2 linked regions of the Candidatus Chlorohelix allophototropha genome follow. The protein of the gene in region 2 binds, or shares a complex with, the protein of the main gene of each other region. Links are inferred from orthologs where the notes say so. Each region holds a gene or a part of one and is shown on either strand. Other genes may lie near its edges. The genes, in order: tsaD and tsaE.

Region 1 (14,975 bases), 1.4 Mb from region 2 along the record:
GAACAAAGCGAACGAGCAGGCGCTTATATTCGCATTACCAGTTACCGCAACAAGCATTTGTTGCGGATAATGAACGTAGATTTACCACGCGAACGCCTGCCCGAATTATTTCTTTATGCCCTTGCTTGCATCAAGGCAAGTGAGGATACTCAGGTATTCTGCGCGGTTCGAGATTACGAAACCGAACAGGAAACTGTGCTGGAAGAACTGGGATTTAAATATTTTGCAAGGCAAGCAGTGCTGGTAAAACACACCGCTCACTTAATCAAGGTAAACGAGAAAGCGGTAGCACATGCCCGCGACCGCAGAATCGAATTGCCGCAGACTACTGTGAGCGTATCCAAACAGTCGCCAGATTTGCAAAATAATATTGGTTCCACACAAGTCCCGAAAAAGCCAAGTCGGGCAAATAAGAGACACGGCAAATCTACTATTTGAGGTAACCCTGTAATATATGATAGAAAAAACTTATATTGTCGAAAAGGAAGCTTTACCCCATGAGAAAGCTATCACCGATGATCTTGAACTACTCTTAGTGGCGTTGCCCCCTCACATCCGGCGTCCCCTCGAAGAACAAAAACAACGCAGAGATGACTTGCTTGAAGTGATTATGGATTTGGGGCGCAAGCCCGAAGCCCGTTATACCAACGAAGAGCATTTTCTAAGCGAGCATGAAGTCAGCGAAGAGGATCTCCATTACGTTGTTTCCCACATCGGTAATTTTGGAAACGATAACCGGGCGGGAATCGAGCGTACTCTGCACCGCATTTCATGTATCCGTAATCGAGGCGGAAAAGTGGTGGGGCTTACTATCCGTATCGGTAGGGCGGTTTACGGCACTATTAAAATTGTGCAGGATTTTATAGAGTCGGGACAAAGCATCTTGCTGGTAGGTAAACCCGGTGTCGGTAAAACTACCTTGTTACGCGAAACTGCGCGTGTGCTGGCAGACGAAGCCCGTAAGCGAGTGGTTATTGTCGATACCAGCAATGAAATTGGTGGTGATGGAGATATTCCGCATCCTGCTATTGGGCGATCACGCCGTATGCAGGTCGCACGTCCTGATTTGCAACATAGCGTAATGATCGAAGCGGTAGAAAACCACATGCCGGAAGTAATCGTTATTGATGAAATCGGCACCGAACTGGAAGCGCAAGCAGCGCGTACTATTGCAGAACGCGGCGTGCAATTAATCGGCACTGCACATGGTGTATCACTTGAAAACCTAATGCTCAACCCTACGCTCTCCGATTTGATCGGTGGCATCCAGAGTGTAACTTTGGGCGATGAGGAAGCACGACGGCGCGGTACTCAAAAATCCGTGCTGGAACGTAAAGCCCCGCCCACTTTCGATGTGATGGTTGAAATCCGCGATAGGTATAAAGTAGCAGTTCATCTTAATGTTGCCGATACAGTGGACGCAATTCTGCGTGGTCAGCAATATACCACCCAAGTTCGATACCGCAACGAAAAAGGCGAAATCGAAATATACGAGGAAGAATCCGAAAGCGAAACGAACCAACCGGAGCGCAACACCACACTCGATTTCGGAATGACCAATATTTTCGGTTATGGCAGTAATTTGAAACATGGCGCACCAGAGCGGAGTAGCAAACCCCACCGGATGCCCACGCAAAGGGGGGAACCAACCCTGATGCAAATCAATGTGCCGTCTGTAAATTCACGCAACGGAAAACCCGAAATCGTGCCGGTTGGTAACGCCAAGCCGCTGCGTATTTTCCCTCATGGCATCAACAAAAATCGACTGGAACAGGCAATTAAAGATATGGGTATTCCAGCCGACCTAGTGCGGGAGGTGGAAGATGCAGACATGGTAGTTACCCTGAAAAATAATTACCGTCAAAAACCGCTTTCAATCAGGCAAGCAGAAAGCAGTGGCGTGCCTATCCATATTTTGAAAAGTAATACGCTGCCCCATATTAAAAACCATCTTGCGGAAATATTCGGGCTTAGCCATTCAGATGAGGATGATCCGCGCCACAAAACGGACAATAGCCCGGTAATGCTTGACCCTGTGAAACGTGCTATGCTTGAAACAGAAGAAGCAATTTCGCATGTTATGGAACAGGGTACGCCTATTGAACTACCGCCACAAAACGCTTTTATTCGTCGCTTGCAACACCAAATGGCAGAGCGTTACAATTTGCTTTCAACCAGCAAAGGACGTGAGCCACTCCGTCGGGTACGGATTTACCCGCAGTAAGGGATATTTACACTATGAAAATGGTCATAGCTGTAGTTCAAAGTAAAGATGCTGGTACCTTAGTAGATAAGTTGGTTGCCCGCCGCTACCGAGTAACTCGCATTACTACCAGCGGCGGCTTCCTTCGAGAAAGCAACGCCACCTTGCTTATTGGTGTAGAAGATGAACTGGTAAATGATGTGGTTTCGATTATTCGCGCTACCTGCCAGACACGTAATCGCTACATCAGCCCACTACCACCGATGACCGAGCCGGGTGGCGATATATATGTGCCAAATCCAATTGAGGTTCAGGTAGGGGGCGCGACCATTTTCGTGGTAAACGTTGACCAATACCTACGAATATAAAGCGCAAAGGAATCTAAAATGCCCCAGGATTTAATCAATCAGGTTCAAAGTATATTGAATAGTGTAGTGGCGGTTCTGCAAATTATCGCCACATTCCTGATTGCCTTTCTGGTGATAATCTGGCTTACCCTTTGTTTCTGGACTTTTCGCGATATACAATCACGTACCCGCGATATTGTAGCCCAGATTTTTGCTACCCTATTGGTAGTTTTTTTCAACATACCGGGAGTATTAATCTACTTGCTGGTGCGTCCTAAGCATACCCTTGAACATGAATACGAACAAAAACTGCAAGAAGAATATATGTTGCAGGATTTGGAAGAGCGGGAGATTTGCCCCACTTGCCGAGTTAAAACGCAGCCTGATTTCATGTACTGCTATAGTTGCCGCACCCGTCTGCGCAAAGATTGCCCCAGTTGCGGGCAGGTAATCAAACTGAAATGGCACAATTGCCCCTACTGCGGGATGGCGCAAAAACCGCCTAGCCGCGAAGAAACGCTCAATCGTATGAGTTTGCGTCCCGGTGCGCCACAGCGACCTGCTGCGGCAGCTACTACGGCGTTGACACGCGAGGATGTGGAGGATACTTCCCTTGCAAATATTCCGCAAACTTCCGGGCAACGATTCAAAGCCCCTTCCCTACGCGCCGGATATGCCGATGACTTTGAAGAGTCTGCTAACCTTCCGCTAGATGGTAATAATCACAATGATATTACCCGCCCGGATTATAGCCGCTACAAACCTCCCACCGAACGCGACCTCCGGGAAGAATAACAAATGTCCGCTTCAAATATAATCCAGCAAGATAAAGAGGGCGTAACCCTTTGGGTTAGAGTCGTGCCACGCAGTTCCAGAAACGGCGTTAGTGGAATAATCGAAGGGGCTGTAAAAATAAACCTGACTGCCCCCCCGGTTGATGGCGCTGCTAATGAGGCGTTACAGGAAACGCTTGCCAAGCTGTGTGGGCTGCATAAAAGGGATGTAACTATTTTGAGTGGACATACAGCCCGACAAAAACGGGTATTACTCCACGGCGCAAAGTTGGAGCAAATCAAAAAAACTTTGGGCTTACCGGACTAACCAATAGGGCAGTTGTAGAGTCGGAAAGGGAGTGTAACCCTACGGGTCAGAACGCCTGCCGGAATCGCAAGGGTTGTCCCTTGAACTCACCCTTTCTCCTCCGCTCCGGTCGGTGCAGCAGGCTATTGCCCTAAAACGTTTCTTGCAACAGCCCTAGAGCCGAATTTCAGAAAATAGGCGGGATATGCTAAAATTAGCAAGCTTAGATTGTAACTTTTCCATAGTTAAACAAAAATCTTAAAAGAAGGATAACTTTAGAAACTATGCCGGATAAAGACGCGCTGGTAGAAATAGTAATACCGGTCTATAACGAAGAAGCGATTCTTGAAAAGAGCGTAACCACCTTGCGCGATTATCTAAGCCAGCATTTCCCATATCGCTGGAGAATAACCATCGCCAACAACGCCAGTAAAGACCGCACCCTTGAAATTGCACGTCACCTTGAAGCGACCTACCCTGATGTGCATGTGTGCCACCTTGACCAGAAAGGACGTGGTCGGGCGTTACGCACCGCATGGAGTCAGAGCGATGCCGATGTGGTCAGCTATATGGATGTAGATTTAAGCACCAACCTGCAAAGCTTCTTGCCCTTGGTAGCGCCGATAATTACCGGGCATAGTGATATGGCAATCGGCAGCCGTCTAGCAAAAGGCGCGCGCGTTACCCGGCAGTGGAAACGTGAAATCATCTCTCGTATCTATAACCTCATCTTGAAGCTCTTCTTCTGGAATAACTTTACCGATGCTCAGTGTGGCTTCAAAGCCGGACGCACCACCATTGTAAAAAATTTGCTGAATCAGATTGAAAACCAAGAGTGGTTTTTCGACTCTGAAATGCTTTTGCTGGCAGAAGAAAAAGGGATGCGCATCTACGAAGTACCAGTAGATTGGATCGAGGATTTAGACACTAGAGTGAATATTTCAAAAACCGCCACCGAAGACCTCAAAGGCTGCGTGCGGGTGTGGAAGCAGCGGAGGGAACGCCGCATGCATGAGAAAAAATTTGCCAAAGTTTAACGTATGAACATTCTTGCTCTCGAAACAAGTTGTGATGAAACCAGCGCCGCTATCGTGCGTGACGGGCGGCATATACTGGCAAACGTAATTGCCTCTCAGATTGATATACACCAGAAATATGGCGGAGTAGTGCCAGAGGTTGCCTCTCGTCAGCATATTCTGTATATCACCCCCGTTCTGAAAGAAACGCTGGAAACTGCCAACTTAAGTTGGGCTGAAATTGACGCGGTAGCAGTTACCAACGGACCCGGACTGGCAGGCGCGCTGTTGGTTGGAGTAAACGTTGGCAAGGCAATTGCTTTTGCGCGCCAGAAACCGCTAATTGGGGTAAATCATCTGGAATCCCACATCTATTCCAACTGGCTAATTCCACCACAAACGGGCGATAAAGCGCACCCTGCCCCTCAGTTCCCACTGATATGCTTGGTAGTATCGGGCGGACATACTGAAATTGTACTGATTAGCGGGCATGGACACTACAAATTACTCGGCAAAACGCAGGATGATGCCGCAGGAGAAGCCTTTGACAAAGTAGCCCGCTTGCTTGGCTTGGGCTATCCCGGCGGACCACTGGTAGAACAAGCGGCGCAATCGGGCGACCCAACCCGCTTTCCTTTTACTCGTAGTTGGTTACGCGGTACTTACGACTTCAGTTTTAGCGGCTTGAAAACAGCCGTATTGCGAAAAGTCGAAGAATACCGACCCGCGCCTCCCAAACCTGCCCCTTTCTCTGGAGGAAACCAACAAGATAAACCTATCAAGCAAACCCCACTGGCTTTGAACGGTGATTTACCAGTCGCCGATATTGCTGCCAGTTTTCAGCAAGCCGCAGTAGAAACACTGGCAACCAAAACTGTAGCCGCTGCCGAAGCGCATGGGGCAAAAGCGATAATAATTGCCGGTGGAGTAGCCGCAAACAAGGCGTTGCGAGCAGCGCTTTCCGAGCAAGCTGCCCATCTCGCCAAACCTATATCTATCAGTTTCCCCCCTCCCATTTTGTGCACCGATAACGGAGCAATGGTTGCCGCCGCCGCCTATTTCAAGTTCAGATATGCCAAAGAGGCAATTGCCGAGTTGAGTTTGGATATTCGCCCTCAGTGGGAACTCACCTAGCCAAAAAGTACTACGTAATTACTTGAATTAGGTTGATACATTTTATAGGACTTTTTTAGTATTTCCTTGCTATATTTCTCATTTCTTGTTACCCGTTACAATCAATATAGTAAAGTATTACAGTAGTGGTTGGCTTACTCCTGATTTTAAAGCCGACTCATTTCCCACAAAACTCTATATTATTCAGAATCTCTAACTGAATAGAGGGTAATTAAAAATGCAGTTCTTAATTGAGCAAACCGCCGTAGAAGAAATGAATCGGTCAAACCTTACCCCCGATTGCTATGCGCGGGCTAACAACTACCCACATCATTTCTGGAAAAACGGTGAGAAAAACCTTGTTGTAAGAGCGCTCTATTCGGCTATAAGTGAAGCAAAAGTAAAGGGCGATATGGAATCGCTAGCTCACCTAATGCTGCACGAAAAACAGGTTAGAGAATGGGCAGCGGAAATGGAACGGCGCAAACAAGGTTTGCCAATCAGCGATGAACTGAAAGATTATCCGCATTATGTTGGAACAAGCGAAAATAACCAAGAAGAAGAGAATGAACCTGCCCCGGAAGAACCGGCTTATTTTCCCACAATTCCTAACAACTTGGAAGATTTAGGTTTGAATCGGGGTTTTGTATCGGAAATGCTATTGCGCTGCATTTATTTTAACGGTCGTATCACAGGAAATAAAATGGCTGCCCGCTTACGCATACCTTTCTACGGCATTATTCGAGAGTTGCTGGAAGAAATGCGGATGCAGGAATTACTAGATATCGGCGGGATGATTGGGTCAGGAGATGGCGGCTACGAATTTGTACTTACTCCTAAAGGAGTTCAGCGTGCCAGTGAACTGCTGGAAAAAACCGCTTACGCCGGAGCAATGCCCGTACCATTGGAAGAAGCGATAAAAGCCATTAAACTCCAGACCATTAAAAATGTAGTGGTCACTCATAAAAATATTCGCAAGGCTTTCGCCGATCTGATTATCCATGACTATGTATTAACCCAAATCGGTCCCGCTGTAAATTCCTGTTCTTCGGTCTTCTTATTTGGCGCGGCAGGCAATGGTAAAACTTCCATCGCCGAGCGCATCACGCGCCTGATGGGTGGCGATATTTACGTACCGCATGCTATCGAATCCGATGGGCAAATAATCAAACTCTACGACCCGATCAACCATGTGGCAGTGGATGATCCCACTTTGGATAAAAATTTGCCCTACGATGCGCGTTGGGTACGCATCAAACGCCCGGTGGTAGTTGTGGGCGGGGAGTTAACACTGGCAAGTCTCGACCTGATTTATAACGAAAATGCCAAAGTTTACGAAGCGCCTTTCCAGATGAAAGCTAACGGCGGTATCTTCTTGATTGATGACTTTGGTCGCCAGCAATGCCGCCCGATGGATTTGCTCAATCGCTGGATTGTACCACTTGAAAAACGCTACGATTACCTTACGCTGGTAACCGGTAAAAAAATGGAAATGCCTTTTGACCAGTTGATAGCCTTTAGCAGCAACCTTGACCCGATGGATATTGCAGATGAAGCCTTCTTGCGGCGCATCAAGTACAAAATCAACATCGGAGACCCAGACGAAAAGCAGTATCGCCAAATCTGGCAATTGGTCTGCAAGAGCAAGAAAATACCCTATGATGAGAAAGCGATTGACTACCTGATTGAACGGTATTATCTACCGCACAATCGCCCCTTCCGCATGTGTCAACCGCGTGACCTAGTTGATCAGATAGTTTCACTGGCGAAATACAATATGGAACCGCCACGCCTTACACCCGATTTGGTTGATAGCGCTGCCGCCACCTATTTTGTAGATACCAAAGGGCGAAACATGGTCACAATGGCAGGCGAGGGTCACAGTCAAATCCGCAAAGTAAGCTGATATGCTATACTAACAGGGATTGGGTGTTATCATCTCTGTTAGTATGAATTCAAGGATTCTGTGGAACTTAGCCTCTACCAAGCGCAATTATCAGCCAACCATACGCACCTTTTTATCCCATGTCCAACTGTAATAATTTTATGCGGACCTAGTGGCAGCGGTAAAAGTACCTTTGCCACTCGCAATTTTCCCGCTACTTGGATACTTTCCTCTGACAAATTGCGAGGGCTGATTAGCGATAATGAGCGTAATCAGGAAAGTAACAAAGACACCTTTGATTTGCTCTATAATTTGCTAGATACCCGATTACGCTACAAGCGCACTACAATAGTGGATAGTACGGCACTGAGAGTGCAAACCCGCCGGAAATTGCTTCAAATTGCTCACCGCCACGATTTCGCAGTTTTATTGCTATTAATAGATGCCCCCGAAAAACTCTGTCGTGAGCGTGATGCTGCCCGGATAGACCCACCGCCGGTAGGTGCAAAGGTAGTAGCAGAACAATTTAAGCTATATTGGGAAATCGAAAAAACCGCACAAAAAGAAGGCTTTGAACAAGTAATCAAACTAAACCAACATGAGATTTCCAACCTTCAAGTGGAAATCGTGCCACTCTCGCTAGAGAAACCTGAGCAACGCGGTCCCTTCGATATAATCGGAGATATTCACGGCTGTTACGATGAGCTTTGCGAATTGCTCAATAAACTTGGGTATCAGTTGGAGAATGGCGTTTACCAACACCCGTTAGGCAGGCGCACCATTTTTCTGGGTGATTTGATAAATCGCGGACCTAAAAATCTGGAAGTTTTACGGTTGGTAAGTGCTATGGTAAAAACCGATAACGCGCTCTTTACTCCCGGAAACCATTGTTATGCCTTATATAAATATTTTCAACAACCTGACAGCGTGGACTCCAATAATACCTGCGAGTGGATTGAACGTTTGAGTGCAAAAGAGTATGTGGAAGCAAGCGAATTGATCAATGCACTTGTAAAAGACGCACCACCATACATGATACTTAACCGAAATAAATTGGTGGTAGCGCACGCCGGTATCGAAGACCACATGATCGGGAAACTTACCACCCGTATCTTTAATTTCTGCCTGAACGGTGAAATATTAATTACACCGGAGGGCAATAAACAGCGCAAAAACTGGGCAGAAAATTATCGGGGCAAACCCTTGGTAGCCTATGGACATACGCCCACCACTAAACTCCTACCCGAATTTCGCAACAATACCGTAAATCTGGATCAGGGTTGCGTTTACGGTGGACGACTTAGCGCAATGCGTTATCCCGAAATGGAATTTATTCAGGTCAACGCTCATGCTGCTTATGTAGAGCGCAAAAAGCGAGGTGTTTGATGGTTCATGCAATTAGTTCAAGCTACACCAACTATTCAGAGTATCGGCTATAATAAAAGTAGTAACCGAAACGTTATTTGTACTTTCTCATCCTTACAGTAGGAGTCTCGAAATGGCAATAAATAAAATTGACCACATTGGTATTGCAGTTAAAGATTTGACTAGCTCTTTGAAATTTTACGAGGAAGCCTTAGGGCTAGAAAACATCGGTTTTGAGGTAGTGGAAGAACAGGGCGTGCGGGTAGCTTTCCTGACTGTGGGAGAAAGCAAAATTGAATTGCTCGAACCTTTGAACGAAGAGTCGCCAATAGCCAAGTTTATCGCCAAGCGAGGTGAAGGCATCCATCACATTTGCCTTGATGTTGAGGATGTGCCAGAAGCTTTGGGCGAACTCAAAGAGCGTAATCTGCAACTTATTGACCAACAACCGCGACGGGGCGCACATCATAAAGATATTGCTTTCGTTCACCCCAAATCCAGCAGCGGCGTACTTATCGAGTTAAGTATGGACGGCAAAGATTAGGCAACAAAAAAGGGCGGCTTGAAAACCGCCCTCCGCTTTTTTCTTTAGAACAGAACCTTCGCAATATCGCGCGCTGCCCGCTTCATGTAATATTGCACCATGCCTAGTTTCGCTTCTCGTTTTGAAATAACGGTCAATACCGCATCCTCACCTACCGCCATTAGCAATATATCACCATCGAGACCGCGAATAAATACCTGTTCCAACAAGCCACGATTCAATTCACCTGAAATGCGCATTGAAAGCGCCAGCAAAGCCGCGCTCATGGCGGAAACCCGGTCAGGCTCCACAGCATCCGGCAGATTCGAGGCAATAATTAACCCATCGAGGCTTACCACCGCCGAGGCTTCAATTTCAGGCGCAGCCGCCTGAAGCTTACGAAGATGCCCTACCAGCTCCTCACGGCGATTCATCAATCCTCCTCCGCATCAGCCAGAATAGTGTATAAAAGTTCGAGCAAAACTTTCTTGACACTATCCCGATCCTTTGACACGCAAGGAATGACCTTAACATCACTACTAAGACGAAGCGAGTAGCGAATATCCTCTGGAGACCACGCATTCTCTAGGTCTTGTTTATTGCAGGCTACAATAAAAGGGGTTTTACGGTATCCAGTGAAAAATTCAATGATGCGGATAGTTTCGCGGAAGGTATCCGGGCGGGTGCTATCTATCAGCACAATCAAGCCAAGCATCCCCTCTGACAAAATCTCCCACATAAAATCAAAGCGTTTCTGACCGGGTGTGCCAAAGAGGTGCAATACCAGATCATCCGCAATAGCGATTCGACCGAAATCCATCGCTACAGTGGTTTCTTTCTTTATCAGGCTGGTTTCGTCGGTAGCTTTTCGCTCGGTAGAAACGACATCTATTTCGCTAATAGCCTTAATAAATTCGGTTTTACCGGCTGCGACTGCTCCGGTAATAACCATCTTCACAGTTTGCACGAACTATAAGCCCTCCCGGCTTTACCGTCTGGATATGGCATCTATGATTCTGCGAATCAAGCTCTTTTTAAATGTCTGCGGTGGAAGAGGCGGACTTTGAGCCGATAGTCCGGGTCCCGGTGCAGCATTCACCCCTACCGCATACCCTGGGTTATACTGCCCATTAACCGGAACCTGAGCGCGTTGCTGCACAGGCGGTGGTACAGCCTGCGCTGATTTAGCCGGGGCAGGCGCGGGCGCAGTGACCGGTCTGGGAGCATTAGGACTGGCTAACCCAGTTCTGGGATAACCACCATTTAAAGCAGCTTGGGGCGGTTGCTTGGAAATAATAACCAGACCCGCCGACAGGAAACCGTACAGGATACGAGCAACATCAAATTCGCTCAGGTGTGTAAGTTGGGCAATCTGGCGAATCGAGTGCAAGCCATTGATACGGGCAAACACGCGCCATTCATCAGGTGTAAGGTTTACACCCTTAGCTTTTTCATGCGGCTGATCGCTAAAACGTACCACCACATCCAGATTCGGAATTCTATCACGAATTCGAGTCCACTCGTCAATGCGGCGCGTACCCTCCATAATGATATTTTCCACGCTCAGAGGAATAGTCAGGCTTTCGGGGGGAGGCTGCACATCTTGCTCAAATTTGAAATCCCCTTCGTTCCAGTTAAAAAGCCCGTAGGTTATTTCCTCAATTTGCAAACGCACGCATTTATTAATTTCGTCGGTAGAAATAATATTATTGCTTACCAGTATTGCACCCAGAGGCTTGTTTGGCTCGCGTGTGTGCTGGATACGTAAGGCATAGTTTACCTGTTCCTGAGTGATTCGACCCATTCGTACCAACATATCACCAAGACGTTCTTCTTGCCCGAAATGGGAAGCGTACACCAGTTTACCTGTCTGGAAATAAAGTTCGGCGCGATCTCCGGGTCTTTGCAAAGTAAGACGCCCGGTCTTATAGCCCCGGTCTACGAGGTAGAGAAATTCAGCCAGACCGAAGTCTTTAAGATTTCCTACTAGCGCCATTAGTGAACTAGCTCCTTAGAAAAAAGTTAGAAAACTCAGGAATAAAATCACCCATTAGTTGTATCGGGTATTTTTTTGATTTACCTGATTCAGACAAGTATTCCGCGTTCTTAAAATTATAACCTTACCTAAAAATAAGGTCAACGCTCTAAACCATATATTTAAAGCGGTCTCACCGTTAATTCCACAAGCCAGTGGCGCTAATACAACTATTTTAACGATCTTGTCGCACCAATCTGAAGCGACGACCAGCTAGTGTCAGAGCCGCCAATACCAGTCCACCGATTGGTAATTCACCGCCGGTTTTTGGCAATTGCTTGCTAGCATCGCTGCTACCGCCTGAACCGCTGCCGGTGTTATCGGGATTCGCATTATTCTGTGAAGGACCAAAGGTTGGTGGCACCCCGATAATTTCGGTGCCACCGGCAGCGCCACCCGGCAATCCGGTTGTAGTAGGGCTTGCAGCAGCCACTGTAGTAGTCGTTACCGTAGTGGTACTAGCGGTTGTGGTAGCCGTTCCATTAGTGGTAGCACGACCGGTAACGGTAGGAATAACTATCGGACTACTTTGTGCTCGTGTAGTAGCGGCTGGAGCAGCCGTTGTAGTAGGAACAGGCGTTGGTGTAGGAATTACCCCAATAGCGAAGGTAAAGCGCTTGTTGGAAACACCGTTTCCTTGTGAACCACTAACGTTAACCTGAGCTGAAAACTGACCATTTCCAAGTTTACCATCTGGTAAGGTGTAGCTTGTAGCCCCGCCAAGATCACCTGTATCAAGCACCATCTGACCGGTGCTATTGAAGAAAGAAAGCGAATAGCGTTCTACCTGAGTGCGCTTGAACCATTCAAAGGTAAAGGGAGTAGTGATACGTAAACCGCTAGCGCCCGGAGGTCCGATGCTGACATCGGTTACATCAATATTATCAACACGGGTAATTGAACCGGAACTAAAACTGAAAGAAGTAGTATTGAAACCACGCAAGGTTGAGCCACCCGGGTCTGAGTTGCGGAAGCGCAGATAATAACTTTCACCTTGCCCGGTACTACCCAAACCGCCAAAGAAAAATTGCCCGCTATTGTCTATAACTGCACTTGCTAGCACTTGTTCGCCCCCGGCTCTAACCCAGATTAAATCAATGGGAGCGCCTGCTACCGAACCATTTTTGTTTATTACTGAACCGGCTACTACACCACTCCCACTTGGAGGAGTGAGATTGACAGTAGCAGCAGCCTGTGTGGTTATTGGTTGTCCCGGTAAGGCGGGTGTTGGTGCAGGAGTATTGGTAGGGGTGGCGCTAGCTGTTACACCCGTTGTTGCTGTAGGCAGATTAGTCGGTGTGTTGGTCGGTGGAACCGGTGTGTGTGTTGGTGGAACCGGTGTATTTATTACTATTGTAGTTGCCGTTGGCGTGGATGTCGCTGCCCTAGTCGCGGTTGGTGCCAATGTTGCTGTGGCTGTTGCAGTCGCAGTTGGTGTTGCGGTTGCCGTTGGTGTCGCAGTCGCCGTGGCTGTTGCAGTCGCGGTTGGTGTCGCAGTTGCCGTGGCTGTCGCAGTTGGTGTTGCGGTTGCCGTTGGTGTCGCGGTCGCAGTTGGTGTCGCCGTTGCGGTTACACCTGTAACTGTGAAATCCACAGGAGTAGACGAAACCGCGGAAGAAGTAGTAAACGGATCGGAAGCATTTGCAGTATTGGCTAAAAATTGATTAGTATATGGTCCGGGAGTGGCAGGCGCAGTGCAATCAACCTGCGCTACAACATCTATATTCACTGTTGAAGTAACTACCAGTATCAGCATCATTGTGCCTGAAACCGGGAAAGTAGAAGAACCGTTGGCGATAGTTGCATTAGTTGAAGTTACCGAGACCCCAGAACAGGTCATACCTATTGAGAGATTATCCTGAATCGTTACAAGGGTTTGGTCACCACTATTAGCTCTAGTTCTGAACAAAAAAGTAAATGAAATATTACCGTTCGGGGAAACGGTGGGTGTACTTACGCCTTTACTAACATTTTGCAAACCGGGCGGGGCGAGTTGAGCTCCGACTGCAAGCGGTGCTACAAGGGCAGCGCTAAAACTCAACAAAGGTGATATTATCAAAAGCAAGGAAAGAGCAAGCCCGGCTATTTCCCACTTAGTCCAATTTAATCGTATTCGTCTCTTGCTTTTTATTCTTTGCATATTCACATTATTATTCTTTGAGTTTGATTTCTCAGCAGGAGACCCCTTTTTTTTAGCCCCGTTCATAGGTTTGTCTCTCCCTTGACGATCACCCGACCAATTTAGCTTTAACTACCAATCGTCTGGTTGCCAACCCCACCGGTGTACAAGTTATTAAGGTTGCCATACCTTCAGAGGTAGGAGCCATCACACGCACATCAGTTGGCGCTACCTCTATAATTTCCGAAACAATATAGCGATAAGAACCGGCGCTGGAATATACTTTTATTTCATCTCCCGGTATCAATTCATTTAACCGCAGAAAGACGCTACCTCTGATGTCACGATGCCCTGCCAGCACCATATTACTACTATCACCAGCATTGGCAGTTCCTTGATGAAATCCAACCGCATAATCTGCTACCTGCCAGTTACCAAGATTCACTATGACTTCTTGAACCGATGAGTCTACTCCGATTTTAGGCACTACCAACCGAGTAGGGGGCGCAAATCTAGGCTTGCCGGGTTGAACCTGTGTTGCCTGAACAATATAAGGCGTAGGAGTAGGCGCAACAGCTATTTGGCTGGCGCTTAGCGTTTCAACCAGCAACAAAGATCGTAAAGTTGGCGTAGGTGGCACCGGCAAGGGCGTAGCTGTTGGCGGCACATAGATATTGCCTTCCGCCATCACATTGAGAAAAAGCCCATCCGGGCGGCTTGGGCTGACATTTCTGTGATCGGAACCTGAAAAATCAATTGAAATTCCGAACTGTTGCAAAGCCCAATTGCCAACTACCACCATCACTGCAATTATTACTAAACCTTCCAGAGTCCAACCAATAAAATCAAGCAGCGAACGAGAACTATTTGTGGCTCTGGTTTTTACTGGAATATCACGAGCGGTTTGGAATTCAGGCGGTTTAAAGCGGCGGGTGTGATCATCGCCGAATTTGGCAAGTTCAGAAGCGCTCTTGGTATCCTCAAGCTTGCGATCCAGCAATACATCCTGTTTAATTTCAACCGGTATTGCTGAAATATCCGGTTTATAATTTACAGGCTTGCGTCCGGCTTCATGACGCAATCGCAAGCGACGCTGTTCATCTAGTTGCTTCTTTGCCAACCAAATTTCGCGCTCTACCGAAGAAAGTCTTTCGAACTCTTCGGCGGATAGGTCTAATCTACCCTTGATAGTAGGATTGGAAGGGAAATTCTGCGCGGATCGATTTTGTGCTCCGTCGCCTTGCATCCAAACTGCCCGACCGTTCTGATGCTACGCTTTTTTGCAGCGC
Region 2 (14,994 bases):
TTCCAATGTGCAATCTGTTTTTACTCTCCCAGAAGATTTATGGCATGTGCTGGCTGATAAGGGGCAACTGGGTCAAGTGATTCAGAATCTGGTTATCAACGGGGTTCAGGCTATGCCCGGCGGAGGGGTTTTAAGGATAGAGGCGAATAATCTTACCTTGCCTTCAGCTTCTGCTCTGCATCTTGAAGCAGGTCAGTATGTGGAAATAATAATAAAAGATCATGGTATAGGCATAAGCAAGGAGAACTTAGCCAAGATATTCGACCCGTACTTTACAACAAAAAGGCAAGGGCATGGTCTTGGGTTAGCCATTTGCTATTCAATACTAAAGAAACACAAGGGACAAATAACGGTGGAATCAGAATTGGGAAAAGGTACTACCTTCCATCTCTATTTGCCCGCCTCTTCCGCTAAAATTTCAGCGCCAACCGGAGTAGTAACCTTACCGATTTTACAAGGGAAGGGGCGGGTGCTGGTTTTAGAAGATGAAGTATTGGTGCAGAAGGCACTGAAAGCCGGACTCAGTAAGTTGGGGTACCAAGTAGAAATCGTTGCAGATGGACTTACCGCAATTCAGTGCTATCAGGCAGCTTTAAAAGAGGAGAACCCCTTTGGAGCGGTAATAATGGACTTGACTATACCCGGCGGGATGGGCGGAAAGGAAGCTGTAGTATTGCTACGAGAAATTGATTGTAAAGTAAAGGCAATAGTATCTAGCGGTTATTCAGAAGATCCAATAATGGCAAATTATTTAGAGTATGGTTTCGTGGGAAGGTTGGCTAAACCCTATAGGTTGGTAGATCTTGGCAAGATTCTACAGGGAGTGTTCCAAGAGCAAGTTTAATTCGAAATGGTTCGAAACTATGGGCTAGAACCAGATAACTGATAACTAAAGCTTACTGAATCCAGCCTCGCGCTTTGAGTACCTGCATGCCAAGCAAGCCCACCTGAATTTCAAAAGGTGTGCCTTTAGCTTCGGGGTGGTATTCCAGCCTGCCACGTTCAAAATACTGAACATTGTAGGTTTTGCCATCAACCGGATTAATTTCGGTAAATTCCTCGCTGATAGGGTAGCCAAACTGAGTAAGCCCCCCGTATTTTTCCCAGAAAACCTTGAACCCGGTGGACAGGCTATGTCCGGTCTCTTTAAAGTAGATGCGATCGGTTGAGTTAGGGAAAGCTACAATAGTTTTGAAGGGTGCGTCTGACTCACGTCTGCCCGCCGAAACTAGCCTGCCGAGCAAACCAAGCTGTACCTCGGCGCTGGTGCCACTGTATTCGGGGTGATACTCAAGTCGCGCGCGTTCAAAGTATTGTACTGTGAGACCGCCTTCCTGAAATTCCTCGCTGATGGGCATGCCTAGTAGAGTCGAACCGCTGCGTTGTTCCCAGAAACGCTTGAAGGAGTTGGAGAGGTTATGTCCTGTTTCTTTGAAATAGAGGGTGTTCGAACCCCCTAGCGATTCGGTGCGTGCAAAGGTAGCGGGTGGCACCGGCAGACTGACAGTGTACACCGTTCCTGCGGTAGCATCGAAGGAGAGCAAACCGGCGGCGGTGCGATCCACTGAAGGCGCTTGCCCGTCTTGTACCTGCAAAACCGGGGCAAGTTTTGGATTCCAGCTAGGGAAAAAGGCGCGTAAATCTAGGGTAACGTGGGCGGGTGAACTGGTAATTACATAGACTTGTCCCAATCCATTGCTAGGCCACCAAACCGCCCAAGGCGCACGTTCTTTCTGGTCAAGTTGCACTCGGCTGTTTTTAAAGCTGGCGCTATTTCCAAAGAAACTATTGCCGGAAGTCCAGAAGTAATTGATATTGCCGTTGTCGCTATCTTCGAGGGTGTTAAAATCACCACTCGGCGCACGGTTCGCATCGGTCATGCGTAAAATGGCACGCGCGGCAAAGAACGCCGGTTTGGGATTATTGTTATCGTCGGACAACCCGAAGTTATTTTCATAGACGTTTGCGCCGATACTGAAATTCCGCAACATCCATTTGTAGCCTCCGGCGAAGCCTTTGCCATACATGTAGAGCCAGAGTGCGGTTTCATGTGCAGCGGTAGTCAAACTAGAGGTTGCACGTCCAGAATAATCCGAGTTGCTATAGCCAAATTCTTCTAGGCAAACTGGGCGACCGGGAAACGCTCGTTTAAGCGCGTCCATCACTGCGAAGGTGGTTTTCAAGCCGTCCGTACCGGAAGGAGCATAGCGGTGGATCGAGACAAAGCTCAGGCTATCTCCGGCGGAAAGACGCGCCCAGAAAGTGCTGTTAAACCCGGCAGTTACCGGCTTATTTTTGTCAAACTGGCGAATGGGGTTGAGCAACGAATCATACCAAGCTTGCAACGTGCCATTAGCAGCATCAAGAAATACTTTCCATTTGCCTTGTGCTTCAGGCGAACTCATATAATCAAGCGTGGTTGTGCCGTTTTTTACCGCCCACGTTGAGGCATCTCCCAAATATTCTTCATACAATACATAGGCGTTTGCGGCATAATACCCCAGACGTGAATCGAGTGCCGCCCCAACAGTATGCCAGCCTACATTGGTACGGCGATAGGCATCGGCGGCAGTTTGGTTCATGCGCTCACCGTAAGTCTTGATTAGCAAGTCGGTCTGGAAGGGTGGCTGCACGCTATCAGGATAAATTGCTCCGGCAATATGCACAAAATTTGGCTCATTTTTCAGATCATAGCCGAGCATATAGGGTTGATTCACGTAGCGTTCGGCTACCAGCGCATTTACTTTTGATAGTTTGCGCAAATCCATCTCGTCATAGTCGGCGAAGGTGAGCAAAATAAAGAGATTATTAGAGCGTGCCAATTCCAGCACTTTATCCAACTTGGAGAAATCGCCCTTGAGAATATCATCCCGCAATTGGGTTTGCACAAATATGCGTACAGTATTGTAGCCGCCTGCCGTTGCTGCGGCGAAGTCTTTCTGGATTAAGGCGGGGTCGAAGCGGTCATTATTCCACATCACCCAGGCGCGATCGGTAGCTCCCTCGTAATTAACCCCTGCTAGGAAGAAGCGCGCCCCGATACCATCCACCAGTTGCCCGTTTTTGACACTAATCGGCGCAACCGGCTGAGTGTAGACCGGCTTGTCAAAAATTACAGGGTAAGCGGTAGAATCGACCGTACTGTTGCTACCCGGAACGGTAGGAATGGGGTTAATCGGCACTCCCGGCGCAATAGTGGGTGGCACGCCATAGGTCGGCAAAGCGGGTAAATAGCTCTGCTGCGAGTTCTGCGTGGGCTTGATAATCGGATTCTGGTTTGGATCAGATTGCGCTTGTACCGGATTCTGGGTGCGGGCTTGCGGAGTGACGGGCGCAATTTCATAGCGCACCGGACCATAGGTTGGCTCAGGCAAGTAAGCGGCATCTACCGAGTAAGGGTGCAAGGCTGGGATTGAGGAGAAATTCCAGAGTATCAAAATACCCACCAGCGCAACCAGTGAGAAAAACGCCAGTACATATTTATTTTTTGATTTATTTTTTTGGGGACCCCGGCGAGGATTATTATATCCAGATTTCATCAGGGTGCGTACCTGTGAGCTTAATACGGGAAATGTAACTCAACATAAGTAATAATTGCAATGTCAGTTTAACATAAAACTATTTCACAGGCAATACCTTTACGCTTTTATTTCGCGTTGCAGCCATCAAATCGGCGGTTTAGAATAGGCAACATTTAACGTCCGGTTATAATAACGCGGGTAAAATTAAAGAATACCCAGAGTATTCCGCTTAAAGCAACTATCAAAAGTGGCAACCCCAATATCAGTAGAGTGGTTCGTGTACGTGAGGGCTTAGCCTTGATGAGCCAGACCACTCCGAATGTTAACCATGCAGTAGCGATAAAAGGTAGAACGAGGAGCATCAAAAAGATAGCAATAAAAAACACTATCAGGATAGTGAAAAGAACAAAAGCAAAAATCTTTACAATAGCATCGGGAATCATTACTGCTCGTCCTACTATGATTTTGCTAGAGTTTTCCCATTATATCCTGATCTAACCGTTTTTACTAAATGTTACACAAGAAAGGCACATCTCCAGCAGACGATGTGCCTTTCTTCTTTTGGATAATTCTGCAAAATAACCTTATTGATTGGTAACCAGCGTCTTTATAACTCGCTCAGGCTATCGGTTTCAAAGGGTTGTTTGTTTGAAGTGAACCTTTTTTTGCGAAGGTCGCGCGCTTGAGCTTGCAAATCGCTGAAATTATCGTTATCGGTAATCTGGCTGATTTGGTGCGCTAACTTCACTTGATCGATTTCTATCTTTAGCTCTTGCACCTGTCGTTTCAAAGTTTGCTCACGATTATATACCTCCTGTGCCATATGCCCAAAAATCCGGGCAAGCTGTCCTAGTGGGTCGGTGCGCTGAATTACCCCATCAAGAATCTCAGGTTGGTATTTGCCATCTTCTAGGGCGATAGCAGCGTTGATTACCTTTGAAAACTGTTGCATATACTGGAAGTCATCAAAACTGGTTTTAATACGGGTGCGAAGGCGCGAACACAGCAATTGAATTATTCCTTGTACTACCTCTTGCCTTTTGGACATTAGGGAGTATAGGTTCTGTTGGCTCAGACACCAAAGATGGGTATTTGTTATAGCGGTAATAGAAGCGCTTCGGGTTTCAGAGTCCAACACCGCCATTTCACCAAAAAAGTTACCCTTTTCGACAATACCGAGGGTATGTTCATCTATATGGACTCGCATGATTCCTTCCCGAACAATAAACATGGAGTCCCCGAGGTCTCCTTTCTGGAAAATGGTTTGCCCGATAGGCACTTCCACATCAACCAGTAGGTTCAGCATCTCTTGGAGCATCTCATCGGTAGCATCGCCAAAGATACCCACTCCCCGAAGAAATTCTATCTTTTCGGTTGTTTTTACCACTTCTAACCCCTTACTGCCTTATCAGTCGCGCTGCAATAGCAGTTATTCCTTGACTGAAAGGATGCTGCGGATTCTTCAGACTAAACAGACCAGCGCTACCGGCTCGAATCAAGTCATCCGAAGAGGGTAATACTGCGATTACTTCTGCTTTATAAATCTCCTCAACCGAATGTTTTAGACCGTCAAAATCCATCTCTGGCAGCGCCTTGTTTATCACCATCAGCATATTTTCTACATCCAATTTGCGGGCTACTTCCACAGTAACGGCAGTTCCCTGATAGTCTTGTCGGTCAGGTCTCATAATTAGCAGCAAATCGTCTGAAATGGCGATAGACAGCAAGGTTTCATCATTTAAGCCGGGATGCGTATCAATGAATAGATAGTCAAGGTTAAGCACCTCAATTAACTCAATTAACCCATCATTTAACAAATGCGCCTTATAACCTTCCCGCAATATTCGGGCAATATCGCCTGCCTTGATGCTGGACGGCAATAGATAAAGCTTCCCACCCCCTGATATATCAGTCCCTTCCGAATCTACTAACCGAGAAGTAACATCGTGTGCCGCTTCTTTGATACTACATTTCCCATATAAAAAATCGTTGAGACAAGGCGATAAATCATCCTCGTCCATACCGAAAAGAATATGTATTCCGGGCGATTGAATATCTGTATCTATAATAGCAACACGTTGCCTTTGCATAGCCACTGTAGCCGCCAGATTAGCAGTTATATTTGATTTACCGGTGCCGCCCCGATAAGAGTGAATCGAAATAATTTTACCCATGTTTTCCTGTTCCTAAACCTATCACTATTTCTAATCCAGTAGCTCGCTTTGTTGGTTGCTCAAATTAAAAATATGCAATCCCAGTTCGCGAGATAATTGTTCGCATACCTTTATGCCTCTTACGCTGTTTCCCTGAGAGTCAAGGAGCGGTGAAAATACGGCAATCCCTAATTTACCCGGTACTACCCCTATTATTCCTCCACTTACCCCGCTTTTTGCGGGAATACCTACACTGTAAGCCCATTGCCCGGCATAGTTATACATTCCACTGGTGTACATTACACTGAGAATATCAGGAATATACTGTGCTTCTACAGCGCGTTGCCCGGTGGTAGGATTAATCCCGTTGTTGGCTAGGGTTGCAGCCATAACAGCCATATCGCGGCAATTGACCAATAAAGAGCATTGCTGGAAATAAAGGTCTAGTGACTCATCTAGGTTTGGCGGAACCATTCCAAAGTTAAGCATCAAATAACCGATAGCTCGATTGCGATTCCCGGTTTGCTTTTCCGAAGCGAAAACTGCTATATCCACACTTGCTTTTCGTCCGGTATAGCGTTCGAACATATCAAGCACCCTGTTGAGCCGGGTGGGCGGATCCTCGCCCCTGATAAGAGCCGCAGTAGCAATTGCTCCGGCATTTACCATCGGGTTGAAAGGTCGGTTAGAGGCTTCATCTAAAATAATGGAGTTGAAAGCTTCACCGGTAGGCTCAACCCCTACTTTCGTGCTTACAAATTCGCGCCCATGTTGTTCGAGCGCAAGCCCGTACATAAATGGTTTGGACATAGATTGGATAGTAAAGTCCTGGCGACTATCACCCACCTCAAAAACCTGCCCATTCGTTTTTACCACACAAATAGAAAACCAATCTGGCTTAGCTTTAGCCAGTTCGGGTATATAATCTGCCACTTTACCCTCGTCTAAGGTTTTGTATTTGGCATACAATTCGTTTAGATAGCGGCGTAAGGGAGATTTGATGGCTTTCATTTCACTTACTAATATTTCGAGGTCGTTACGATCGTCTTGTTTATTCATTCTTGATTCCTGATATGATATATAAAGTGTGTAGCTTGAATTTATAACCCGAACAATTTTAGGAAGTTAGATATAGCTTTAACAGGAGGTGTCAGGCAACTCATTCCTGATTACAAGCTCATATTGAGTAGGATTTTTTGAAACAACTTTTGGGATTTTGGAGTAGGCTTCAAAATTAATCTTAAAGGTAAGAATATACAATTTCTACTGTTAATAACAATTGTCATTTTGACAGAAATTAATCGGTGATTTTAGGACAATTAGCACAAATCGGTTAGCTAGATTAATGTTTTGCAAATCAAAGAGAAATGAGAAACGATTTGGCTTGCACGAACGTATATCATGATTGTGAACATTAGATGAATCGTAATGAAATGGGAGAATTAAGATATGTCCTACCGAAAAGCATCTCGCTTTAGCCTGTTTCTGGTCGCGTTACTAAGCCTCGGTCTGCTACTGGCAGCTTGCGGCGATAATAACCAAACCAGTCCGGCTCAAAATTCCAATCTGGGCTATAACAGCGCGTTGGCTGCCAACTTCCCCGGCACTACCTCGCTTTTTGTCAGTCTGAACACCGATCAGAATAGCGCACAATCCCTAAGCGCAAAGAAGATGATAGATTATATTTCGGCAATTCCTGAGATTCAGGATTCGCTCAAGAGTTTAAATCTGGCATCTTCCACCACTACCGGGCAGATTGATTTTGAGAAAGATGTACGCCCATGGCTTGGCAATGAGGCCGCAATTGGTGTGACCGATATGCAAAAGCTAGGGAAACTCGTCGGTAGTCTTGGCAGTATGACCGGAAAATCCAGTAGCAGCCCGACCCCGACCCCCAATATGGCTATGGCTTCGTTTGATATTCCTTTGATGGTGGCAGTGCAGGTAAAAGATAAAGCTAAAGCCGATGTCTTTGTAAACAAGTTACTCGGTTCAGCGCTTGGTGGCAATACCTCCGGTTTGAATATCAAACCGACTATCGAAACTTATAAGGATTACACCATTTACAATCTGAACCTGTTTGTACTCCAGCTTTCGGTGGCGGTAGGAAATGATAAGCTTTTCCTGACGCTTGGTTCTACCGCTGCTAAAAATGCGATAGACCAGACTGCCGGAACTAGCCTTTCCGCGAATGCTCAGTACAAAGCGGTTGCTGCCAAATTGCCAACCACAAATCTCGGCTTTATGTACACAGATGCCGCTAGTGCCTCTAGCGCAATGTCTGCGATACCCAATATGTCCCAGAGCACGACTTCAATGAATAAGGATTACTTGAAGGGCATGGGCATGGCATTTTCTGCTGCCGACGAGGGCTTGAAGGTGGATGTGTACGAGGCTTATGACGAAAGCAAGCTCACCCCTGAGATTAAAGCCTCGTTGAGCAAACCCGCTGTGTCTGGCAAAATTCTTGAGGCGTTGCCAGAAAAGACCTTCTTCTTTGCCAATGGGCAGGATGGCAAGAGCGCGTACGATCAGCTAAATAGTATGTTGTCGCAGATGCCGAGCGACCAGACTAAACAGATTACCGACGCACTTACCAAATTTGAAACTAACTCCGGGTTGAGTATCCAAAAGGATATTGCGCCGCTGTTCGCGGGCGAATTCGCGGTATTTGCCGTGCCTTCTACCACTGACCAGAAAGTGGGCGTTGGTTTCTTGACCGCGGTGACCGATAAGGCTTCGGCACAGGCTTCGCTGGATAAATTGGCGGCGGCGCTTGAGAAATCGCCCGATGCAACCGTCAAGTTCGACCAGAAAACTTTTGGTGGTGTAACCTATAAATCCGGCGTGATGACTCCTAAAGATACCACCAAAAACAACGGCAAATCTACTACTCTAGAAATGGGCGTGGCGGGCAATTATGTCTTTATCAGCACCGCATCTGACCAAACTGAGGCGACTATCACTTCTGCTACAGGTGGTACGAACTTTAGCAAGGGCGCAAGCTATGCCGAGTTCACCAAAGTAAAAGCCAGCGTGCCGGATAGCAACAAAGGCTATTTCTTCGTGGATGCGCAGCAAGCCTTTGCGGTAGCGGCAAGTATGCCATCCTCCCCCGATAATGCTAAAAACCAGCAACAGTTAACCGCAATCAGTGGCAAACTGACCGATCTTAAGAGTGTGGTGGGCGGTAGCAAGTCCGGAACTACCGAGTCTAATAGCACGATTTATATTCACTTCCCGGTGAAATAAAAAAGCGGTTGGCTAACCGCTACCTCAAGATTAGTATAAAGGCGCATCGCAAGGTGCGCCCTTTTATTTGCCCAAATTTTTATTCTTCTGAGGGTTCGCTAGGGTGCAGCAATTCCTGCATAATTTTTACGCTGCTACTGGTGCCGAGACGAGTTGCACCCGCTGCGATGAGCTTTAACACATCATCAAGGTTGCGGATACCGCCAGAGGCTTTTACACCCATCTTCGGACCTACCACGTTGCGCATTAGGCGTACATCAACTGCGCGCGCGCCGCCACCCGGTACAAAACCGGTACTGGTTTTTACAAAATCTGCGCCCGCTTCTTTTGCCAGTTCACAGGCTTTGATTTTCTCGGCTTCTTCCAATAGCGCGGCTTCAATTATGACTTTGCAGATGGAGCGTCCGGTATGGCAATGGTGCGCCACGCTGGAAATTTCACGCTTTACCAGATCAAATTCACCCGCCTTGAGCAACCCGATATTGATAACCATGTCCACTTCTTTAGCCCCATGATTTATAGCGGTTTGCGCTTCGGAAACTTTGATGGCTTCCACGTTTGCACCCAATGGGAAACCTGCTACTGTGCAAACTTTTACATTAGAACCCGCCAATTCCCTTACACATAACTTCACATAGATGGGATTGACACATACAGCGCCGAATGCGTAGAAACGTGCTTCTTCACATAGTCGTTTGATGTCGGCTTCGGTTGCTTGGGGCTTTAGCAACGTATGGTCTATCATCGTAACTAGTTTTCCAGGTTCAACATTGAGTTTTGGAGTTTCTTCGGTCACTACATCGGTCGGGTTTTCAGACATGGTGTTTTCCTCCAATATGTGCGTAACGCTTTTTAATTAGTATAACACAACCCTATTTTGTAATAAACATTATAGTTTCGTCACACTCCTGTAAAACTCCCGTAAAACCCCCGTAACATTCCAGCGCTATAGTGTTAGTGGGCGAAAGAAAAAATAAAAAGTTTCCAACGCTCGAACCAATAGTGCAGTGATACACAACACGAACTATTCACCAGACAGATACCCAACTACGTTTCCCAACGGGCCGGCGATACCGGTCCTTTTTTATTTCATACAAGTTTGCAGCCTGCCTTCTCTTCTGCTAACATTCGTGCCATCAAAAATACCCCTGTTTGGAAAATAAGGAGGAAGAATGGTTAATCGCGAGTTAATCGGTAAGGTTCTGTCTACCTATACCTTTGAGATTGAGAAGGGCAAAATTCGTGAGTTTGTGAGCGCAATTGGTGATCCCAACCCTATTTATCGCAGCGAGGAAGCGGCACACGCCGCCGGTTATCCTGCTATCCCGGTGCCGCCCACCTTTCCCACCGTGGTAAATATCTGGGGTAATAATGAAGGATTTTCTATTCCAGATGCGTTGGGTGTGCCAAGTCCGCGCCTTTTGCATGGCGAGGAAGATTATACCTATCTTGCGCCGGTGTACGCCGGGGATACCATTACCAGCACTATCACCCTGAAAAGTGTCGAGGAAAAACAGGGCAATACCGGCAAGTTGGAAATAATCCTTTTCGAGGTAGTGCATACTAACCAGCGTGGGGAAGAAGTTTTACATGGGCATCAGGTGGTAGTGGCGCGTTAGGGGGAAAAGCACATGAACAAACTGTATTTTGAGGATGTGCAAATAGGCGATCAACTTCCTTCTCTTACCAAAGCGCCCGTAACTCATGTTCAATTGGTGCGCTATGCGGGCGCATCAGGCGATTTTAACCCACTCCACACCGACTCGGATGTTGGCAAGGCGGTTGGTATTGGCGGTACTATCGCACATGGAATGCTGATTATGGGCTTTGTAGGTCAAATGGTTAGTGATTATCTGGGTGACCCAACGAATTTGCGCCGCTTTCGGGTGCGCTTTCAGAACATGACTCGCCTTGGCGATGTAATAACCTGTAGCGGTTATGTGGTTAGCAAATATGAAGAGGCGGGTAAGGGCTATATTGAGGCGCAAGTGCAAGCGGTGGATGCTACGGGAGATCGCAAGGTAGCAGGTAGCTTTATCGCTACTTTGTCGTTGCGTGCTTTAGTTTAAGATTGTGCCCCGCGCTCGGCTTTTTACGAAGCGGGCGAAGGAGAGTCTACCAGCGGCGCAAAGGCATCTGGAACAGGCGTTACTTCACCTTGATTTGCCAGTGAATCAAGAAGCTCGCGTTTAGTTTGGTAATAACGCTGCCGATATTCTGGGGTAGTAATATTATCAGTCCACATTACATAGGCATCTTCATCGTTATCGGTGTAATATTTGCGGCGCACTCCCTTAACATCGAAATAATATTTTCGATAGAGGTTTTGCGCCACGTTATTGCTGACTCGTACCTCAAGGGTTAGCCAGCTTGAACCCAACTGCATGGCAATATCAATCAAGCCCACCAGCATTAGCTCACCCAATCGCTTGCCTCGGTATAAAGGGTGAACCCCGATTGTTGTTATATGGGCTTCATCCATCATCATCCAAAGTCCGGCATAACCAACCACCGGGTTAGCAGTGGCGGGGGATGGTTTATCGGGGCGGGTATTATCCAAGTGTGACATCAGGCGGTCGAGAAAAGGCGGTTCGGTGTCGGTGGGCGCTTCTGACTCGTTTTCAAGTTGACGAACTACCACGTAACGGGTTGAACTGGTATTTTGCAGTTCACGTCGGTACGCACTGGCGGGCCAAGGCGTGGCAAAACAGATTCGTTCAATTTCCACCACTTCGGGGATGTCTTCAACTCGCATAGACTCGATCAAGAAAGGCATCCTGTACTCCTCTACTGCTTGACGGGTTGATGCAAATAAATAGGTTGTAAATCGGCAATATCATCGCCCATATCGCCCTGTTTTAGCCTTAGCCAACTCATTTCCGCCAGATAACCAGCGCGTCGAAGGCTTGCGGCGGCGGGTAATATCTGGACATTTTTTCCGGTTAAACTCTCTAATTCTTGCAACTGAGCGACGGTAAGTTCACCGGCGATAAAGGTAGGGACGCTAATTTTGGTTGCCAATTCACTTGCCGTTACATTCTCGTAGTCGCCCTGCCTGTTCCACTTGCCGTTTTTCACCTTATAAAATCCGATTCCGAGCCTGCCTCTTCCTGCTTCAATGATAGTACAAAGGTTGCCGTTCAGGTAGCTGTGTTGGTATGCCAGCATATCAAGGCTGCTTACTCCGTAAAGCGGCAAGCCCAACGCCAACGCCATGCCCTTTGCAGTGCTGACTCCTACCCGTAAACCGTTGAATGAACCGGGACCCAATGCTACCGCTACCCCGGTTATGGTATCGGGCTTCAGGTTTTGGCTTTCGAGCAATTTTTTGGTCATGGGTAACAACTGGGTGGTTTGGTCGCGATGTGCGCGCCAGTTACATTCTGCCAATAGCCCATCCTCGCGGAACAGCGCTACTCCGGCATATGCGGTTGAAGTGTCGAAAGCGATAATCATGATTTGTATATCCCGAAGGCTTCTTCCTTAAATCTAGCAACAAAAGTGATGTAACGCTCCCCTATCGGCTCAAGGCGTATTCCCCGCTTGGTTTCATTCAGTGTAGTAAGGCGCACCGTGAGGGTTTCTTTCGGCAAAACATCCTCAATGCGTTCTGCCCATTCTATAACCGTCAGACCATCCCCATACAGGTATTCTTCCACTCCGAAATCGAGCGCGTCACGTCCGTTTTCAAGGCGATAACAATCCATATGGTAAAGCGGGATTCTTCCGCGGTATTCGTTCACCAGCGTAAAAGTAGGTGAATTAACGATACCCTTGATGTCCAGACCTTCGGCTATACCTTTGGTAAGGGTAGTTTTACCTGCGCCTAGTTCGCCCGCCAGCAAAATAATATCGCCGGGTTGCGCCAACTTACCTAGCACAACTCCGGTAGAGCGAGTTTGTGAGGCGGAATGGCTTACAAAATCTACCACCGTAGCCGGGTCGAAGTTTTTTTTGCGGGAGAATCCGGAGGTGGACGGAGAGGGTTGCGTCAAAGTAATTCCTTCCAGCAGTACCTAAACCTTACCCTTGCCCTTACACTTGGGGCAAATCCCGTCCAGAATGTGCCAGCCGTTAGGAGCGTTGGGGTCGGGCCATTTCTCGTGAACTTCGCCGGTGCCGTCACAACGAGTACAGACATTGCGTCCACCCTTATTGCGGCTGTTTATCACTGTAAAAATAATTACCGCGATTACCATCATTACGATGAAAATAATTGAGGGATCCATTAATCTCTATTCCTATTATTTCGATGCAACCTGTCGGTAAACTTCCAGAGTTCTGCGTGCAGTTTCACGGTAATTGAACCGGGCGGCTTGTGCCAACCCTCGACGGCGCAAATCTTCGCTCAAACCGGGTTCAGTAAGAATACGTGCCAGCGCGTGCGCTAGTTCCCTGTCATCCGTTGGTGTTATTGTAATACCGGCATCTCCTACCACTTCTGGCAGGCTGCTGGTATTGCTGGTAATTACGGGCGTTCCGCAAGACATTGCCTCCAGAGGTGGAAAACCAAAACCTTCATAAAGGCTTGGGTACACCATTACATCTGCGATATTATACCATAAGGGCAAATCAGCATCACTAATGTAGCCCGGAAAGCGAGTTATTTCCGCAAGTCCCAATTCGCGTACCAACCGGAAAATCTCCTCGTACATCCAGCCTTTGCCCCCTCCTAATACCAGTTCCACCCCTTTTACTGTATGGGGCTGTTCGTGGCGCAAACGGGCAAAGCCCTGCAACAGCAAGGGTAGATTTTTGCGGGGTTCAAGCGTTCCTACATATAACACGAAACGGGCGGGCAATTCTTTTTCGCGGCGGAAGGCTTCCAGTTGTGCCGTGTCGGTTATTGGCTTGAAGCGTTGGTCGGCAGCGAGCGGAATGGCTGTCACCTTGTGGGGCGGTACTTTCAGCAACTCTATAACCTCTTGCCTGATTGCTTCGGCATCGGTGATGATATGGGCGGCACGTTTCGCCGAAAGCTTGGTGGCAGTGGTTAGGTACAGGCGTTTTGCGGTTTTGTAACGCTCTGGGAAGCGCAGGAAGCCCAAATCATGAATAGTCAGAACGGTAGGGCAGGGCGCTGCCAACGGAACGACATTCACGGGACAATGCAACAACGCCGGACGGTCTTTTAATAGTATGGACGGGGCGAGAAATTGCTCCCAGCCGATTCGTACCGGAGGTCTAACGGTGGGCAAATGGCTAATCGCCAACCGAAAATTGGGTGCTTCTGCGAAACCGGGCGGTTGTTGTCCCGGCGCGGTGTAGATAATGAATTCGTCCTCCCGATCAAGTTCGGCGAGGTTGTTGATTAGAAGTTCGGTATAGCGGCTGACCCCCGCTTGACGGTAGGTAGAATTAGCCGCTACCAGATGAGCGTTAATTGCGAAACGCATTTAAATAATGCCCTTTTCTTGACAAGCCTGTAATGCTATGATATTTTCAGCGCGCCATAGTATAACTCATGCTCACGGTTGCCTCAAGAAAGTGCGCCGGAAAAGGAATCTTAAACCTAATGAAGTATCTCAAATTTGTAATCGGGTTACTGATCAGCGGCGTTTGTCTTTGGTTGGCGATCAAGGATATTCAGTTTGCTAAAGTAGGCGATGCGCTTGGCACGCTCAATTGGTGGTGGCTTCTGTCAATTAGTATCCCCACTGCGATAGTTATCTACTTGAAAGTGTGGCGCAACCAAATATTGCTAAAGCCCGACCACGTACATAAATATCGTCTTTTCACCGCGCTGATGATCAGTTACCTATGGAACACTATTTTACCGGCGCGTTTGGGTGAGGTGGTACGCGCCTATACCGTAGCTCGTACCGAAAAGATTGGTACGGTTAGGGTATTCTCCGCCATATTGCTGGAAAAAATTCTAGACATTATCCCTTGTTTTGTACTTCTTTTGGGGCTTATTCCTTTCCTTTCGATAGAAGATGGCTTTAAGACCAGTGTATTACTGTTGGGTAGTGTAATGGTGGGGGCGTTTCTAGTCTGTTTGTTAATGGCTTGGCAACGCAATCGGGCTGAGAAATTTATCAAGTTTGTACTAAAACTGCTACCTGCGA

The links.
Region 1: the proteins of tsaE (region 2) and tsaD are in contact, whole or in part, in a crystal structure (PDB 6N9A), measured with the Thermotoga maritima proteins. The link is inferred for Candidatus Chlorohelix allophototropha from one-to-one orthologs. Residues at the interface, in WP_004082108.1 of Thermotoga maritima: Leu37, Gly38, Lys46, Lys57, Val59, Lys60, Ser61, Thr63, Phe64, Thr65, Leu66, Met67, Val69, Pro71, Tyr82, Arg83, Leu84, Asp86, Asp88, Phe89, Asp93, Ile128, Asp130, Glu131, Arg134; in WP_004082750.1 of Thermotoga maritima: Cys10, Asp11, Arg49, His50, Leu82, Gly84, Gly135, Gly136, Glu154, Thr155, Leu156, Asp157, Asp158, Ser159, Glu162, Asp165, Lys166, Arg169, Leu170, Tyr175, Lys213, Thr214, Leu217, Tyr218, Gln221, Arg222, Asn324.

Annotation. Positions count from the first base shown.
Region 1 is NZ_CP128399.1:2,754,651-2,769,625, forward strand. Bases 3,872-6,725 are described here. They hold tsaD (tRNA (adenosine(37)-N6)-threonylcarbamoyltransferase complex transferase subunit TsaD), read left to right. Parts: upstream 3,872-4,670; coding sequence 4,671-5,780; downstream 5,781-6,725. Other genes in these bases: OZ401_RS12080 (dolichyl-phosphate beta-glucosyltransferase), read left to right, coding at 3,915-4,667; OZ401_RS12090 (ATP-binding protein), read left to right, coding at 5,998-6,725. Also shown: OZ401_RS12055 (hypothetical protein), read left to right, coding at 1-438; OZ401_RS12060 (R3H domain-containing nucleic acid-binding protein), read left to right, coding at 455-2,224; OZ401_RS12065 (cyclic-di-AMP receptor), read left to right, coding at 2,239-2,571; OZ401_RS12070 (zinc ribbon domain-containing protein), read left to right, coding at 2,590-3,345; OZ401_RS12075 (DUF167 domain-containing protein), read left to right, coding at 3,349-3,651; more of OZ401_RS12090, read left to right, coding at 6,726-7,665; OZ401_RS12095 (AAA family ATPase), read left to right, coding at 7,726-9,030; mce (methylmalonyl-CoA epimerase), read left to right, coding at 9,143-9,553; OZ401_RS12105 (roadblock/LC7 domain-containing protein), read right to left, coding at 9,598-9,966; OZ401_RS12110 (GTP-binding protein), read right to left, coding at 9,966-10,499; OZ401_RS12115 (DUF4388 domain-containing protein), read right to left, coding at 10,521-11,528; OZ401_RS12120 (hypothetical protein), read right to left, coding at 11,743-13,773; OZ401_RS12125 (sortase), read right to left, coding at 13,796-14,932.
Region 2 is NZ_CP128399.1:1,348,156-1,363,149, reverse strand. The notes cover bases 11,151-14,023. They hold tsaE (tRNA (adenosine(37)-N6)-threonylcarbamoyltransferase complex ATPase subunit type 1 TsaE), read right to left. Parts: upstream 12,922-14,023; coding sequence 12,379-12,921; downstream 11,151-12,378. Other genes in these bases: OZ401_RS05650 (glycosyltransferase family 4 protein), read right to left, coding at 13,171-14,023; OZ401_RS05655 (hypothetical protein), read right to left, coding at 12,943-13,155; tsaB (tRNA (adenosine(37)-N6)-threonylcarbamoyltransferase complex dimerization subunit type 1 TsaB), read right to left, coding at 11,714-12,382; rimI (ribosomal protein S18-alanine N-acetyltransferase), read right to left, coding at 11,151-11,702. In the rest of the region: OZ401_RS05720 (CHASE4 domain-containing protein), read left to right, coding at 1-844; OZ401_RS05715 (cellulase family glycosylhydrolase), read right to left, coding at 897-3,539; OZ401_RS05710 (hypothetical protein), read right to left, coding at 3,695-3,964; OZ401_RS05705 (Crp/Fnr family transcriptional regulator), read right to left, coding at 4,129-4,908; OZ401_RS05700 (MinD/ParA family ATP-binding protein), read right to left, coding at 4,919-5,695; glsA (glutaminase A), read right to left, coding at 5,726-6,733; OZ401_RS05690 (DUF3352 domain-containing protein), read left to right, coding at 7,124-8,926; deoC (deoxyribose-phosphate aldolase), read right to left, coding at 9,006-9,671; OZ401_RS05680 (MaoC family dehydratase N-terminal domain-containing protein), read left to right, coding at 10,099-10,545; OZ401_RS05675 (MaoC/PaaZ C-terminal domain-containing protein), read left to right, coding at 10,558-10,995; more of rimI, read right to left, coding at 11,019-11,150; more of OZ401_RS05650, read right to left, coding at 14,024-14,322; OZ401_RS05645 (lysylphosphatidylglycerol synthase transmembrane domain-containing protein), read left to right, coding at 14,442-14,994. UniProt on the Escherichia coli protein: Required for the formation of a threonylcarbamoyl group on adenosine at position 37 (t(6)A37) in tRNAs that read codons beginning with adenine.